Regions from separate parts of the Frankia sp. CeTa3Moorea genome, predicted to be linked through region 3. Evidence: riboswitches for the same ligand, from Rfam matches in the RefSeq annotation. Region 3 holds a riboswitch; each other region holds the start of a gene.
The links. Region 3 has a riboswitch for cobalamin ahead of AC08OV_RS12140 (ABC transporter substrate-binding protein). Riboswitches for the same ligand answer to the same signal wherever they lie in the genome.
Positions count from the first base shown of each region.

Region 1: it holds a riboswitch for cobalamin, as region 3 does, so the genes downstream of both, AC08OV_RS18840 (ribonucleoside-diphosphate reductase subunit alpha) here and AC08OV_RS12140 (ABC transporter substrate-binding protein) in region 3, are expected to answer to the same signal.
Region 2: it holds a riboswitch for cobalamin, as region 3 does, so the genes downstream of both, AC08OV_RS18830 (methylenetetrahydrofolate reductase) here and AC08OV_RS12140 (ABC transporter substrate-binding protein) in region 3, are expected to answer to the same signal.

Region 1 covers NZ_CDXDOR010000127.1:9,114-14,081, forward strand. Annotated here, with positions in the region: gene AC08OV_RS18840 (ribonucleoside-diphosphate reductase subunit alpha) at 1-1,964, opposite strand, end outside; cobalamin riboswitch at 2,214-2,440, opposite strand; gene AC08OV_RS18845 (replication-relaxation family protein) at 3,342-4,112, opposite strand; partial or broken gene tnpC (IS66 family transposase) at 4,262-4,968, shown strand, end outside.
Region 2 covers NZ_CDXDOR010000127.1:3,872-8,839, forward strand. Annotated here, with positions in the region: gene AC08OV_RS18825 (ATP-binding protein) at 1-2,189, shown strand, start outside; partial or broken gene AC08OV_RS18830 (methylenetetrahydrofolate reductase) at 2,283-3,106, opposite strand; cobalamin riboswitch at 3,340-3,529, opposite strand; gene AC08OV_RS18835 (ribonucleotide-diphosphate reductase subunit beta) at 3,641-4,711, opposite strand; gene AC08OV_RS18840 (ribonucleoside-diphosphate reductase subunit alpha) at 4,708-4,968, opposite strand, start outside.
Region 3 covers NZ_CDXDOR010000056.1:8,555-13,522, reverse strand. Annotated here, with positions in the region: gene AC08OV_RS12150 (ATP-binding cassette domain-containing protein) at 1-1,053, opposite strand, end outside; gene AC08OV_RS12145 (FecCD family ABC transporter permease) at 1,062-2,132, opposite strand; gene AC08OV_RS12140 (ABC transporter substrate-binding protein) at 2,135-3,442, opposite strand; cobalamin riboswitch at 3,472-3,658, opposite strand; cobalamin riboswitch at 3,864-4,050, shown strand; gene AC08OV_RS12135 (CoA-acylating methylmalonate-semialdehyde dehydrogenase) at 4,241-4,968, shown strand, end outside.

The DNA.
Region 1 (4,968 bases), on a different contig from region 3:
ACGTTGGACACCTGCGGCTCGATGCACTCGTAGCAGCCGACGATCGACGCGATCGTCGCGGTCGGCGCGATCGCGACCAGCAGGCAGTTACGCAGGCCGTGCGCGGCGACCGCCGCCCGCAGCGCCGCCCACCGCTCCACCTGCGCCGGCGTCACGTCGAAGTGGTCCGGATGCAGCACCCCGCGGGCGGCCCGGGTCTGCGCGAACGCGGGGTGCGGGCCGTGCGCGCGGGCGAGCTCAGTGGACCGCTCCAGCGCGGTGAGCGCGATCTCCTCGGCAAGTCGGGTCGACAGCTCACAGGCGGCCGGGGAGTCGAACGGCAGCCGCAGCGCAAAGAACACATCCTGAAGGCCCATCACGCCGAGGCCGACCGGCCGCCACCGGGGGTTGCTCGCCGCGGCCTCGGGTGTCGGGTAGTAGTTGATGTCGATCACCCGGTCGAGGAAGGTCACCGCCGTGCGCACGGTCGCGCGCAGCGCCGCCCAATCAACCCGCGCCGCTGGATCCCCGTCGCCGTCCGCGTCGGCGGCCGGGTCTGCGGGCAGGAGGTGGCGGGCGAGGTTGACCGAGCCGAGGTTGCACACCGCGATCTCGTCATCGCTGGAGACTTCGAGGATCTCGGTGCACAGGTTCGACAGGTGGATGACGTTGCCCAGCTCGGCGGTCTGGTTGCCGGTCCGGTTCGCGGCGTCCTTGAACGTCATCCAGCCGTTGCCGGTCTGCGCCAGCGTCCGCATCATCCGCGCGTACAGATCACGGGCGGGCAGCTGGCGGACATAGCGGCCGGCGGCCTCGGCGGCCCGGTAGGCCAGGTCGAACTCCTCACCCCACAGGTCGGGCAGCTCCGGCACCGCGTCCGGATCCATCAGCGACCACACCCCGTCGGCCTGCACCCGGCGCATGAACTCGTCCGGGATCCAGTGCGCCAGATTCAGGTTGTGGGTGCGCCGGGCGTCCTCACCGGTGTTGTCCCGCAGCTCGAGGAACTCCTCGATGTCGGGATGCCACGTCTCCAGGTACACACAGGCCGCGCCCTTGCGCCGCCCACCCTGGTTGACCGCCGCGACCGAGGCGTCGAGGGTCCGCAGGAAAGGCACGATGCCGTTCGACCGGCCGTTCGTGCCGCGGATCAGCGCGCCCCGCGAGCGCACCCGGGAGAAACCGATGCCGATGCCGCCGGCGAACTTCGACAGCCGGGCGACCTGGCCGTACCGCTCGTAGATCGACTCCAGCTCGTCGCGCGGCGAGTCGACCAGGTAGCAGCTCGACATCTGCGAGTGCGCCGTCCCGGAGTTGAACAACGTTGGCGAACTCGGCAGGTAGGCCAGCGACGCCATCAGCCGGTACAGCTCCGCCGCCTCGGCGACGTCGTGCGCCAGCCCGCAGGCGACCCGCAGCAGCCAGTGCTGCGGCGTCTCCACCACCAGCCGGGTGCGCGGATGGCGCAGCAGGTAGCGGTCGTGCACCGTCCGCATCCCGAAGAACTCGAACCCGAGGTCGCCAGCCGGGTCGACGAGCGCGTCGAGCTCGCCAGCGTGCCGGGCGACGAACTCGGCCGTGCCCGCCCCGATCAGACCCAGCTCGTGGCCCCGCGCGATGCCCGAGCTGAACGAGCCGATCCCCTGACCGGCGACCTCGTCGGCGATCAGCGCGACCAGCAGCCGGGCGGCCAGCCGGGAGTACTGCGGCTCCTCACCGATCAGATCGGCGGCGGTCTGCACCGACAACCGGTCGAGCTCCTCGGTCGTCGCGCCGTCGTAGAGCCCGCCAATCGTCCGGGTCGCGACCCGCAACGGATCCACCTGATCCAGGTCGTCCGCCCACCGCGCGACCGCGGCGACGATCCTCGTCACGTCCACGGGCTCCAACGCGCCGTCACGATGACGGACGCGCATCGTGCGGCCACCAGACCCGGACATACCGGCGGCCCGCGGGACAACGGGGGAAGGTTCGGTGACGGTCAACGGCACTCCTCGCACAGGTCGTCGGACGGCTGGCACCGACGGCGAGCAAGGAGGAGGTAGGCGCGCCGGCCCGAATGGCGACGGACCCGGGCATCGACGACCGACGGCGACGGCGCGTGGCTCGGTGGCCGAACGATCACCACCCGCCACGCCGAGGCCCTCTGGCGACCGGCGAGCTGCCCGTGCCCGGTCCAAGCCCGGCACGGCGATCCCGGCCCTCCCTCGGGGCCGTCGGACCGCCACGCGCATGTCGCGCGCGGCACGCTGGCAGGTCTTCGGACTCGCGGGCACCCACCGGCGCGTCGTGACGCCGGTGAACCTACTGACCGTCGCTTCCCAGGCGCCATAGCGCCCAGTGCTCCTGACGGCGGTCGTTCCCACTCACCGCTGCGGGGCAGCCCCGGACTCCCACCGGGTTCCCTCTTACGACGACCGGCCCAGGGCAGGGCGGCCGAACCAGTGCGCGGCACACGCTACATATAAGAATCACACGACTGCAAATAACCCACATGTTGTGTCGCGCCCGACACCTCGCCGTCCGGGGTATCTCCGAGCGGAACTTGCCGAGCGTCCTGTACCGCCACCGTGAACCAGAACCTCAGCCGCCACAGCACGGCCCGGACCTCATCGCCTTCGGGCTTGGGCAGGACCTCGCCCCGTTCGAGACCCACGGCCCACGCCGCGCCAGGACAGGCCCCATGGCTGCTCGTCCTCGGTGCTGGCGAACCGCAGGCCGCACATGTTCGAACCGGGCTCACCGGCCCACGCCACAAACGACACGAGCCGCACAAGTCGCTGGCGATCATCCATGCCACCTGACTGAGGACAGTCATGATCGCGGGCCACGGCGCCCACCCCGTGCCGGACCGGAGCCGGTAGACTGATCGCCGCGGCGGCTGCCAATATTGCCAGTCACCGAACTCGGGCTTCCCATGTCCGGCGCGTCCTCCCCTGGCCGCTCCGGGCCGAAGCCACAGCACGCGCCTATGGGCCATCGGGCTGCGGCAACCCCGGGGATCGAGCAGGGTTGTTTCACGCTGCGTCCGTTCAGCGTCTCGTCAGCCAGGGGAGCGGGGCGTGTGAACTGGAGCAGACGTGACCGCCAACCCAGCCCTCACCCGGGCACTCGTCGTCGCCCTCGGCACGACGATCTCCATCATCGTCGGCCTGGTCGCCGGCATCCTCGCCCGCGCCGACGGGGCCAGCCTGCCCAGCGCGGTCCAACGCGGCGGCGGTCTCGCCGCAGCACCCGGCGGGCGGAGACCCGCCTCAACCGACCCGCCGGTCGCGGCAGCCATGCCCGTTCAAGCCGAGGGGTCCTGCCACCGGGCGCGGTACCCGGGTAGCAGGACCCCTCGGGGCCATGCGGGGCTGCGGTTAGGCCGCGAGCTGCTGGTGATCAGGCCCCGCGGGTGGCATCGGCTGGGGTGGGTGGAGTCGTCTCGGACGGCCGAGGTCACTGTCGGCTGGGGAGCTGTCGGTCAAGGGCTTGGCGGAGTTAGGCCAGAGGCTGACCAGCTGGCCCAGGCTGAGGCGACCGGTACCGGCCCGGGTCAGGGGCAGCCAGCGGGTCAGGGTGGCGTCGAGGTGCTGGTCGGGTTCGGCGAGGTCCGCGGCCGTCGTCGCGACCGGCACCCGTACTGGGTCGTCCAGGTTGCGCAGCGCCTCCGCGAGGACCTCGCGGAGGCGGGCTTCGCGGCGCAGGGTCGTCGTCCAGATCAGGACCGGCGTGTGGCTACGGGTCGCCTTCGCGAGCCGATCGTAGGCGTCGATCTTGTAGGTGAGGCGCCGGAGCGCTTCGGTACCGAAGTCCAGCTCGAGGAACCACTCGACCTGGGCGCGGCCCTGCGCCCACCGGCCATAGGCGTCGGGCCGCACGATGTCCCCGAACGAGCGGGCGCAGCGTTCCTCCGACCACCAGGCCACCAGCCGGCCCGCGGCCTCGGGCTGGCGGGCGTGGTGAACCAGCCGGGTGGACATCCCGTTGACCGCCACCCGATGCGCCAGGTGCAACGAATGGGCGATCCCCATAGCCCGGTCATGCTGGTAGCCGATCTTCTTCGGGTCCAGACCGTCCTCGTGCGCCAGAACGGCGGCGCCGGCGACGTCGAGGACGTAGTGCATGGGCGACAGGCCACTGACCGCCAACGGCTGAAAGCGGTCGCTGTTCAGCTCGGTTGGGCGGGTGTCTTCCGGATCTTGTGTGGTGATCGTTCGTGTGATCGCCTGGCGGTGGGTGGTGATCCGCTGGCGTCGCGGGTGTGGAGTCTGGTGGCCGGCCGACGTACGAGGAGCTCGTGCGCCTGCTCGCGGACCGGGACGCCACGATCGCGGCCCAGGGCAGGCAGATCGCGGGGATGGCTGAGCAGCTCGCGGCGGCCACCGAACTGATCGAGCAGCTGGCCGGGCGGGTTGCCGAGCTGGAGTGTCAGGCGGGCAGGGACAGTTCGAACTCGTCGCGGCCCCCGTCGTCGGACGACCCGTACACGAAGGCGCCGGCGCGGACGTCGTCGGGCCGGCCGAGGGGCAAGCAGCGCGGTGCGCCCGGCCAGACCCGGATGATGGTCGACGACCCGGACGAGACGTTCACGATCGACCCGCCGTCCTGCGGGGGCTGTGGCGGCTCGCTGGCCGGGGCGCCGGTGTTCGCCACGAGGCGCCACCAGGTGTTCGACACCCCGCCGGCCCCGCCCCGGCCGCCCGTGACCGAGTACCGGGTCGTGGCGCGGACCTGCCCGTGCTGCGCGGCGACGACCCCCGGGCAGCCGCCGGTGCCACTGACCGGCCGACTCGTCTGGGGCCCGCGGCTGCTCGGGCGGGCGGCGTGGCTGGTGTGCGCGCACCACCTGCCGGTCCGCCGGGCCGGCGCGGTCCTGGCTACCCTGCTCGGCGCCGCCGTCTCCGTCGGCTGGGTCGCCTCGGTGCGGGGCCGGGCCGCCCGCCTGCTCGAGACCACGTTCCTGCCGCACGTGCGGGCGCTGATCGCCGCCGCGCCGGTCGCGCA
Region 2 (4,968 bases), on a different contig from region 3:
CACTGGCCGACCTGAACCTGAGCCGGGAGAGCATCTCCATCCGTGGGGTGGCGATCCAGTGCCGAGTGACGACGGAGGACCCGGCGTCGGACTTCCGGCCGGACACCGGGACGATCTCGTACTACCAGTCGCCGGGCGGGCCGGGGGTGCGCCTGGACGGGGCGACCTACGCCGGTGCCGAGGTCAGCCCGTACTTCGACTCGCTGCTGGTGAAGCTGACGTGCCGGGGCGCGACCCTGGAGAAGGCGTCCCGGCGGGCCCGCCGGGCGCTGCGGGAGTTCCGGGTCCGCGGCGTGCGGACGAACATCGAGTTCCTGGCCCGGCTCGCCCATGTCACCGTCAACGGCCACCGGCGCCCGGCCGGGGTGGCGTTCACCGACCCGCGCCGGATGCTGCCGCCGCTGGACGCCGCCGGCGCGCCGGTGGCCGGCTCCCGCCAGCTGCTCGCCGAGGCCGGCCCGGCCGGATGGGCGGCCCGGCTGCGTGCCCAGACCGCGCTGGCGGTCACGGACACGACGCTGCGCGACGCCCACCAGTCGCTGCTGGCGACCCGGCTGCGCAGCTTCGACATCCTGGCCGCCGCGCCCGCGTTCGCCCGGCTCACGCCGAACCTGCTCAGCCTCGAGTGCTGGGGCGGCGCGACCTACGACGTGGCCCTGCGGTTCCTGGCCGAGGACCCGTGGGAGCGGCTCGCCGCGCCGCGGGAAGCGGCGCCGAACCTGTGCCTGCAGATGCCGCTGCGTGGCCGCAACGCGGTCGGCTACACGCCCTACCCGGACGACGTGGTGCGCGCGTTCGTCGTCGCGGCGGCGAGCACCGGGATCGACCTGTTCCGGATCTTCGACGCCCTCAACGACATCGAGCAGATGCGCCCCGCCCTCCAGGCGGTCACGGGCGAGACGGACGCGATCGCGGAGGGCACGCTCTGCTACACGGGCGACCTCACCGACCCCGCCGAGCGGATCTACACCCTCGACTACTACCCGCGCCTCGCGGAGCGGCTCGTCGAGGCCGGCTCACACGTGCTGGCGATCAAGGACATGGCCGGGCTGCTGCGCCCGCCGGCGGCGACGCGGCTGGTCACGGCACTGCGGGAGCGCTTCGACACCCCGGTGCACCTGCACACCCACGACACGGCCGGCGGCCAGCTCGCGACCCTGCTCGCCGCCGCGAACGCAGGCGTCGACGCGGTGGACGCCGCCGCGGCCCCCATGTCCGGCGGCACGAGCCAGCCGAACATGTCCGCGCTCGTCGCCGCGACCGACCACACCGACCGCGCAACCGGCATCCCGCTCGCGGCGCTGTCCGCGCTGGAGGCCTACTGGGAGGCGGTCCGCGACCTGTACGCCCCGTTCGAGGCGGGCCTGCGGGCGCCGACCGGCGCCGTCTACCGGCACGAGATTCCGGGCGGCCAGCTGACGAACCTGCGCCAGCAGGCCATCGCGCTCGGGCTCGGCGACCGCTGGTCCGAGGTCACCGAGTGCTACGCGATCGCCAACGAGCTGCTCGGCAAGCCAATCAAGGTGACGCCGACCAGCAAGGTCGTCGGCGACCTCGCGCTGTTCATCGCCTCCGGGAACATCGACCCCGCCACGCTACGGACCGAGCCGGAGAAGTACGACCTGCCGGCCAGTGTGCTCGGCTACCTCGCCGGCGACGCCCGGCGCGCCACCCTGTCGCGGCTGCTGTTCCCCGGCCCGTGGCGCGACTACGAGAAGGCCGTCGAGCAGTACGGCGACAGCTCGGTCATTCCCACGGAGGCCTTCCTCTACGGCCTGCTGCCCGGCGAGCCGGTCAGCGTCTTCCTCGAACCCGGCGCCGAGATCATCGTCGAGCTCGAAACCATCAGCGATCCCGACCGCGCCGGTATCCGCACCCTCTACCTGCGGGTCAACGGCCAGCCCCGCCCCGTCCGGGTCCGCGACGAGTCCATCAGCTCGGCGTCCGCCACCGCCCGCCGCGCCGACCCCACCAACTCCGGCCATATCGGCGCGAGCCTCCCCGGCATCGTCACCTTCGCGGTCAAGGTCGGCGACACCATCGAGAAGGGCGCCAAGCTGGCCGTCGTCGAGGCCATGAAGATGGAAGCCGCCGTCACCAGCCCCACCGCCGGAACCATCACCGAACTCGCCCGCAGTACCGGCGACTCCGTCGAAGTCGGCGAGCTCCTGCTCGTCATCCAGCCCTGATCTGGCAGCCGGCTCGCCGTCTCGCGCCGGGTCTCCGGCGTTGGCCGGCGACCCGGCTCGACTGGTCCCGCCTCGTCGTGACAGCCGTCGCGCTCAGCCCGCCGGCTGGGGAGCTGAGCCGACGAGGTTGCGGTAGACCTCCCGGGTCGCCGAGGAGCGGTTGAGGGTGATGAAGTGCAGGCCGGGCGCACGGCCGCCGGGTCGTCGGCGACCGCCTCCAGGCGGCGGGCCAGCGCTGGCGGGAAAGCGGCGCCGGACAGCTGGGCCATCCGGGTGATCTGCGCGACGTTCGTCACCGGCATCACCCCGGGCACGATCGGCGCGTCGCAGCCCAGCCGGCCGACCCGCTCGACCAGCCGGAGGTAGGCGTCGGCGTCGAAGAAGAACTGGGTGATGGCGTAGCTGGCCCCGGCGCGGAACTTGCCGGCCAGGGCGCGGGCGTCGCTGTCGAGGTCGGCGGCGCGTGGGTGCTTGTCCGGGAACGCCGCGACGCCGACGCAGAAGTTCCCGAGCCCGCGGACGAAGGTGACCAGCTCGTCCGCGTGCTCGAAGCCGTTGGGATGGCGTACCCACTCGCCGAGCGGGTCGCCCGGCGGGTCGCCGCGCAGCGCCAGGATGTTGCGGACGCCGGTACCGGCGACCGTGCCGACGATCCGGCGCAGCTCCGCCCGGGCGTGGTTGACCGCGGTGAGATGCACGATCGGCGTCAGTGACGTCTCGGTGGCGATCCGTTCGCAGATGCGCATCGTGCCCTCGCGGGTCGACCCGCCGGCGCCGTAGGTGACGGACACGAACGATGGCCGCAGCGCCTCGATCTCGCGTAGCGCGGTCCACAGCGCCCGCTCACCGTCGGGCGTCTTCGGCGGGAAGAACTCGAACGAGTAGGAGGTCGTTCCGGTCGACAGGAACTCGCTCATCGTCGCGGGGCGGGCCGCAAGGGGGGACCTCCGCTGCCTGGGCACGGTCGTCACCTCGGCGCGCAGCTCAGTGTCTGTCATGGTCGGCACCTGTTCTCACCGTCGTGGACGGGCGGTGGACGGGCGCGGCCTTGACCGGTCGACGCTGGGCGCGGCCGTACACGGGCCGGCCAGGGGTGGCCGGCCGGCAGGCGGGCATGCTCACGCTGATCGTCCTCCAGCACCTCGTGGAAGCGTCACTCGGTGCCGTGGCCGGTCTCCTGGCTGACGGGTACAGCGTCTCCGGACCGGCCTTCCCAGGCCGACAAGCAGCCCAGTGACCTCCGCGCGGACGCGGATACGGCCGGAGACTCCCGAACACAGTGGCGAGGGCCGCGCCGGCGTCACACCGGCTTCCCGAACACCACGGCCGGTTCAGGCTACGCGCGGCCCACATCGCCGACAAGGCCGCCTCACCGGTCCCGTCACGCCGGCGTCGAATGGCCGGGAGGCCCGGGCGCGGAACCCGAGCCTCCCGAAAACCGTCGGGACCGGTCAGAAGTCCTCGTCGAAGGAGACCGAACCCTCCACGGCGACCTGGTAGGACGACACCCGGCGTTCGAAGAAGTTCGACAGCTCCTGCACGTCCTGCAGGTCGAGGAACGAGAACGGGTTGGCCGACCCGAACATGGGCGCGAACCCGAGCTGACCGAGCCGGCGGTCGGCGACGTACTCCAGGTAGGTGCGCATGTCAGCGACGGTCATCCCGGCGACCCCACCGGTCAGGAGGTCCTCGGCGAACACGGTTTCAGCGTCGACCGCCTCGGCGAGCATGTCCCGCACCGCGGCCTCGAAGTCGGCGTCGACGAGGTCGGGTTCCTCGGCGCGGACGGTGCGGATCACGTCGAGGGCGAACCCCATGTGCATGGACTCGTCGCGGAACACCCAGTTGGTGCCGGAGGCGAGCCCGTGCAGCAGGCCGCGGGAGCGCAGGAAGTAGACGTAGGCGAAGGCGCCGTAGAAGAACAGCCCTTCGATGCAGGTGGCGAAGCAGATCAGGTTGAGCAGGAAGGCCCGCCGGTCGGCGCGGGTGCGCAGCCGGTCGAGGCGGCCGAGGGAGTCGATCCAGCGGAAGCAGAACGCTGCCTTGGCGCGGATCGACGGGATGTTCTCGATGGCGGCGAACGCGCGGGCCCGCTCGTCCGGATCGGGCAGGTAGGTGTCGAGCAGGGTCAGGTAGAACTGGACGTGCACGGCCTCCTCGAACAGTTGGCGGGACAGGTAGAGCCGCGCCTCCGGGGCGTTCAGGTGCCGGTAGAGGTTGAGCACGAGGTTGTTGGCGACGATCGTGTCGCCGGTCGCGAAGAACGCGACGAGGCGGTTGACCAGATGCCGCTCGGCCGACCTGAGACGGTGCAGGTCGGCGAGGTCGGTGTGCAGGTCAACCTCCTCCACGGTCCAGGTGTTGCGGATCGCCGCCCGGTAGCGGTCGTAGAACTCCGGGTAGCGCATGGGCCGCAGGGTGAGGCTCATGCCCGGGTCGAGCAGCAGCGACCGGTGTCGCGGCCCGTCCACCGCTGAGCCGGACTGCGCGGGAACCTGCTGGGGCGGGACAGTCGTCGTCACTGGCACGCCTCGCAGGTCTCGGGGTTCTCCAGAGAGCAGGCCAGCGCCTCGGCATCGGTCGTCGGCGCGGGTTGCGCCGGTCCCGAGGGTGGGCGCGCGGTCGACCCCGAGTCGGTGGGCGCGGACGCGTGCCGGCCCGCGCCGGCCGGCACGGTGGCCTGCTGGATGCGGGTCGCGGGCCGCGACCGCAGGTAGTAGGTCGTCTTCAGCCCGCTTGACCAGGCGTAGGCGTACATCGAGGACAGCCGGCCGATGCT
Region 3 (4,968 bases):
CACCGCCGCCGCCCGCTCCGCCGCGGGTGCGCCCCACGGCCGGTGGCCCGCCGCGGCGGCCGTCCCTGCCACCGGTTCCTCGGCGGTGGCTTCGCCCCGTGTGCCCCCCGCCGTCTCCAGGCTGCGGCCGGCAACCGGTGGTGCGGGTGCACGCGGGATGCGGGCCGTGCCGACCGCCGGCGGGCTCGGCCGGAAGGTCGCCGTGACCGGCTCGAAGCGTAGCTCGTCGCTGTCGAAGGTCGCGGCGATCCGGCCAGTGAGGACGAGGTGCTCGGGGGAACCGGTGTGCACCGCGCGTTCCCGGTCGACCAGCCAGACCGCGTCCGCGACGCGCAGCGCGAGCTCCAGCTCGTGCGTGGACACGACGACGGCGAGGTCGCGCTCCCGGGCGAGCCGGCGCAGCAGGGCCGTCAGCGCCACCCGGGACGGGGCGTCGAGGAAGGCGGACGGCTCGTCGAGCAGCAGCAGGCTCGGCTCCTGCGCGAGCGCGCGGGCGACCAGGACCCGCTGGCGCTCGCCGTCGGACAGCTCGTCGGCCTCCCGGTTGGCCAGGTGCCCGGCGGCCACCGCGTCCAGCGCCCAGGTGACGACTTCCTGGTCATGGGCGCCCAGCGCGCCGGTCACGCCCGTGTGCGGATGCCGGCCGAGCGCTACCAGGTCACGTGCCGTGATCATTGCGAGGTCGATCCGGTCGGTGAGCACGGCAGCGACCCGCCGGGCCCGCTCCGCCGACGTCAGCGAACGCAGGTCCACGCCGTCGAGCAGGGCCGCGCCGGCGAGCGGCGGCTGGAGGCCGGCCAGGGTGCGCAGCAGCGTCGACTTGCCGGCGCCGTTCGGGCCGAGGAACACGGTCAGCTCGCCGCGCCGCGCGGCCGCCACCACCTCGGTGAGGATCGGGCGTTCGCGGCGGGCCAGCCGCGCCGTCCGCCCGAGACGGTATCCGACGGTGAGCGCGCGCAGCTCGAGACCGCCGCCGGCCTGCAGGCCGGCGCTCACCGCGGCCGCGCCGGCCGCCGCGCGGCCCGCCGGGTCACCCGCCCTCTCTCCCGCCATGTCGGCCGTCACGCCACGCCCGCCACCGAGGAGCGCGCGCGCAGCAGCACGGCGATGACGACCGGCGCGCCGACCAGCGACGTCACGACGTTGATCGGCAGGAGCAGGTCGGTGCCGGGCAGCTGGGCGACGATGGAGCAGGCCAGCGCGACGAGCGCCCCGGTCAGTGCGACGCCGGGCAGCAGCACCCGGTGGTCGGAGGTGGCGAGCAGCCGGCGCGCGATGTGCGGCACGGCGATCCCGAGGAACGCCACCGGGCCGCAGTACGCGGTCACCGCCCCGGCGAGCAGCGAGGAGCTGGCCAGGACGGCGGTGCGGACCCGGCGGACGCGCACGCCCATCGTGCTGGCGTAGCTCTCGCCGAGCAGCAGGGCGTTCAGGGGCTTGGCGCTCGCCAGCCCGACCGCGATCCCGGCCGCCGCCACCGGGACGAACACGGCCAGGTCGTCGGTGGAGGTGCCGGAGAAGCTGCCGAGCTGCCAGGTGAAGAACTGGATCGCGCGCTGCGGCGCGGTCCAGGCCAGCAGCAGCGACACGATCGAGCTGACCGCCGAGCTGAGCACCACGCCGATCACCAGGAGGGTGACGACGGAACGGACCCAGCGGGCCAGGGTGAGCACCGCGGCGAGCACGACCGCCGCGCCGCCGGCGGCCGCCGCCACCACCCCGAGGCGCCCGGCGCCGAGCGCGCCGGCGGCGAACGCCCCGCCGGTGCCGCCGACGCCGGCGACGACGATCGCGACGCCCAGGCTCGCGCCCGCGCTCACGCCGAGCGAGTACGGGTCGGCCAGCGGGTTGCGGAACAGGGTCTGCATCTGCAGGCCGGCGACGGCGAGCGCGGCGCCGGCCAGGGCCGCCGTCACCGCGCGCGGCAGCCGCACCTGCTCGATCACCACGGCCCACCGGGGGTCGTGCGGATCCGCCCCGGTCAGCACCCGCAGCACCTCGGGCAGCGGGACGTGCACCGAGCCGATCGCGAGGGCGAGGGCGAACAGCGCGGCGACGCCGGCCGCGAGCCCGCCGAGCCCCAGCGCGCGCCGGAGGCGCCGGCGCGCGGACGCCGGCGGCGCGGACGGCACGGTCAGCTCAGCTTCTTGTAGAAGACGAACGTGTGGCCGGGCACGAGCTCGGGGTGCAGGATCGCGACCAGGTCGGCGAGCACCAGGTCGGGCCGGGTCACGCCGCGCTCCCAGTAGTCGTTGCCGCCGCCGGGCCCGATGGCCAGGGTGTTCGTCCAGACCTGGCCGCCGGGCTGCGCCGCGGCGAGGGTGCCGTAGCGGGGGTCCTCGGCGACCGCGTCGCCGACCGTGTCCCACTCGCCGTCGGCCAGCCAGACCGGCGCGTCGCCGCCGTCGGCGAACACCGCCTCGAAGCTGAGTTCCAGGCTGCCGGTGTCGGTCTCGTCCTCCCACGGGTAGGTCGCGCCCGCGTCCGACAGCAGCTTGCCGACGTAGCTGCCGCCGGACGGCATGTACCAGGTGCCCTCGTACATCGAGCCGGGCAGCACCTTCACCGGGGTGACCCCGGCGGCGGTCGCCTTGTCCGCGATGGCGGAGTAGTCGGTCTGGATCTGGCCGAAGACCTTGGCGGCCTGCTCCTCGTCGCCGGTGAGCGCCGCCATCACCTTGATCCACTCGGCCCGGCCGAGCGGGTCGCCCTCCAGCCATTCGGCGTTGGCGACGACCGTCACGCCCGCCTTGCGGATCGTCGCGTACTCGGGCGAGTCCGTCCCGTCGGTCATCAGGACGTCGGGGGCGGCGCTGACCACCTTCTCCACGTCGATCTGGTAGTTCGGGGCGTACTCGACGACCTTGCCGGCGTCGATCTGCTCGCGCACCTCAGGGCTGGAGACCAGGCTGGCGCTGGAGACCCCGGTGAGGACGTCGACCGCGTCCAGGTCGACCAGCAGCGGTAGGTGGGTCGTCGACCCGGAGTAGAGGCTGGTGATCGGCACCTCGATCTGCGGGGCGGCGGCGAGGTCTCCGGTCAGCTCCGGTGCCGGCGCGCCGCAGCGCACCAGCACGTACGACTCCGGCTTGCCGTCCGGGTACGGCTCCTTGACCGTGAGTACCTGGTAGCTGTTGTGGTAGGTCAGCGTGACGTTCTTGGCCGCCTCGAACGTCGACTTCACCGGGAAGTAGTCGGTCTCGGCGTTGAACGACGTCACGCACCCGCGCGCGTCGAGGGCTGCGGAGCCACCGGCCTCGTCACCGTCGTCGTCCCCGCAGGCCGCCAGCGAGACCATCGCCAGCACGCCGGCCAGCACCGCAGCGACGGCGGTCCGGCGACGCGGCCGGCCGGGCCGGCGGCGTCGCGACGGCCGCGCGGGCGCGTCGGCAGCGGCTGCCGAAAGCGCGGGATCAGACTCAGCACAAGCAGGCACGCTCACGCGGACCGCCTCTCCAGCACCTCGTGGATGGGTCACTCGATGCCGTGGCCGGTCTCCTGGCTGACGGGTCGACGCCTCCAGGTCAGCCTTCCCAGGCGAACACGCCCAGTGACTTCCGCCGCACCGCGGACCAGACCCGAGACTTCCCGATCACAGTGGCGAGGGCCGCGCCGGCATCACACCGGCTTCCCGAACACCACGGCAACGCCACGCTACGCGACCGGAGCCCAACCGGGCAAGAGGCACAGATCGGCCATCGCCGCGACGACGAGCACACCGGCGGTCAGGACCGGCCCGAGCCGCCGGCGGTCCTTCCCGCCTCGGGCCAGCCCCCGCTCCGGCGGCCGGGCGGGCGGAGCCCGGGGACACGGCTGCCACGGATCGACGTCACACCGACACGGGCCGCGACTACTGGACATAGTATGGTGTCCTACTTTATGGTCCCCTACCAAGGTCCATGGTGTCAGGGAAGCCGGTGTGAATCCGGCGCGGTCCCGCCACTGTGACCGGGGAGCCGGACTCCCGTGATGCCACTGGCCGCGTGCCGGGAAGGCAGGAGTCCGCGCCGATCCGGGAGCCAGGATACCGGCCGTGGGCGACCGTGTACTTCCACGAGGATGGAGTCGGAACGCATGTCAGCCCTGCTTTTTCATGCCCCCTTCCGAGCCGCCCGGCGACATTTCGACTGATTCCCGGCGGCTTTCGCACTCCTTCTTTCTTCACATCCTTCTCCCGGCGCGCCGCGGCCGCCGGGGCGATGCAGGCTGCGCACTTTCGGAAGGTCAGGCGAAATTTCTCATGCGAGAACTCACGCATCACGTCGGCGGAAAGCCGGTCCCGGGCACCTCGGGTCGTTTCGGTGCCGTCTACGACCCGAGTACCGGGCGGGAGCAGGCGCGGGTACCACTGGCGTCGCGCGCAGAGGTGGCCGACGCCGTCGCGGCGGCGGCCGACGCCCAGCCCGGCTGGGCCCGGCTCAACCCCCAGCGCCGGGCCAGGGTGCTGGCGCGCTTCCTCGAACTGGTCCGGGCCGAGCAGGACTCGCTCGCCCGGCTGCTCGCCGCAGAGCACGGCAAGACGGTGGCCGACGCGCACGGCGACATCGAGCGCGGCCTGGAGGTGGTCGAGTTCGCCACCGGCATCCCGCACCTGCTCAAGGGCGAGTACTCGGACGCGGCCGGCACCGGCATCGACGTGTACTCGATGCGCCAGCCCCTCGGGGTCGTCGCCGGGATCACCCCGTTCAACTTCCCTGCGATGATCCCGCTCTGGAAGGCGGCACCGGCGCTGGCCTGCGGTAACGCATTCGTGCTCAAGCCGTCGGAGCGTGACCCCTCGGTGCCGCTGCGGCTGGCGGAGCTGTTCCTGGACGCCGGCCTGCCGCCGGGCGTGTTCAACGTCGTCAACGGCGACAAGGAGGCCGTGGACGCGCTGCTGACGGACCCCCGGGTCGAGGCGGTCGGCTTCGTCGGGTCGTCCGACATCGCCCAGTACGTCTACGCCACCGCCGCCGCGCACGGCAAGCG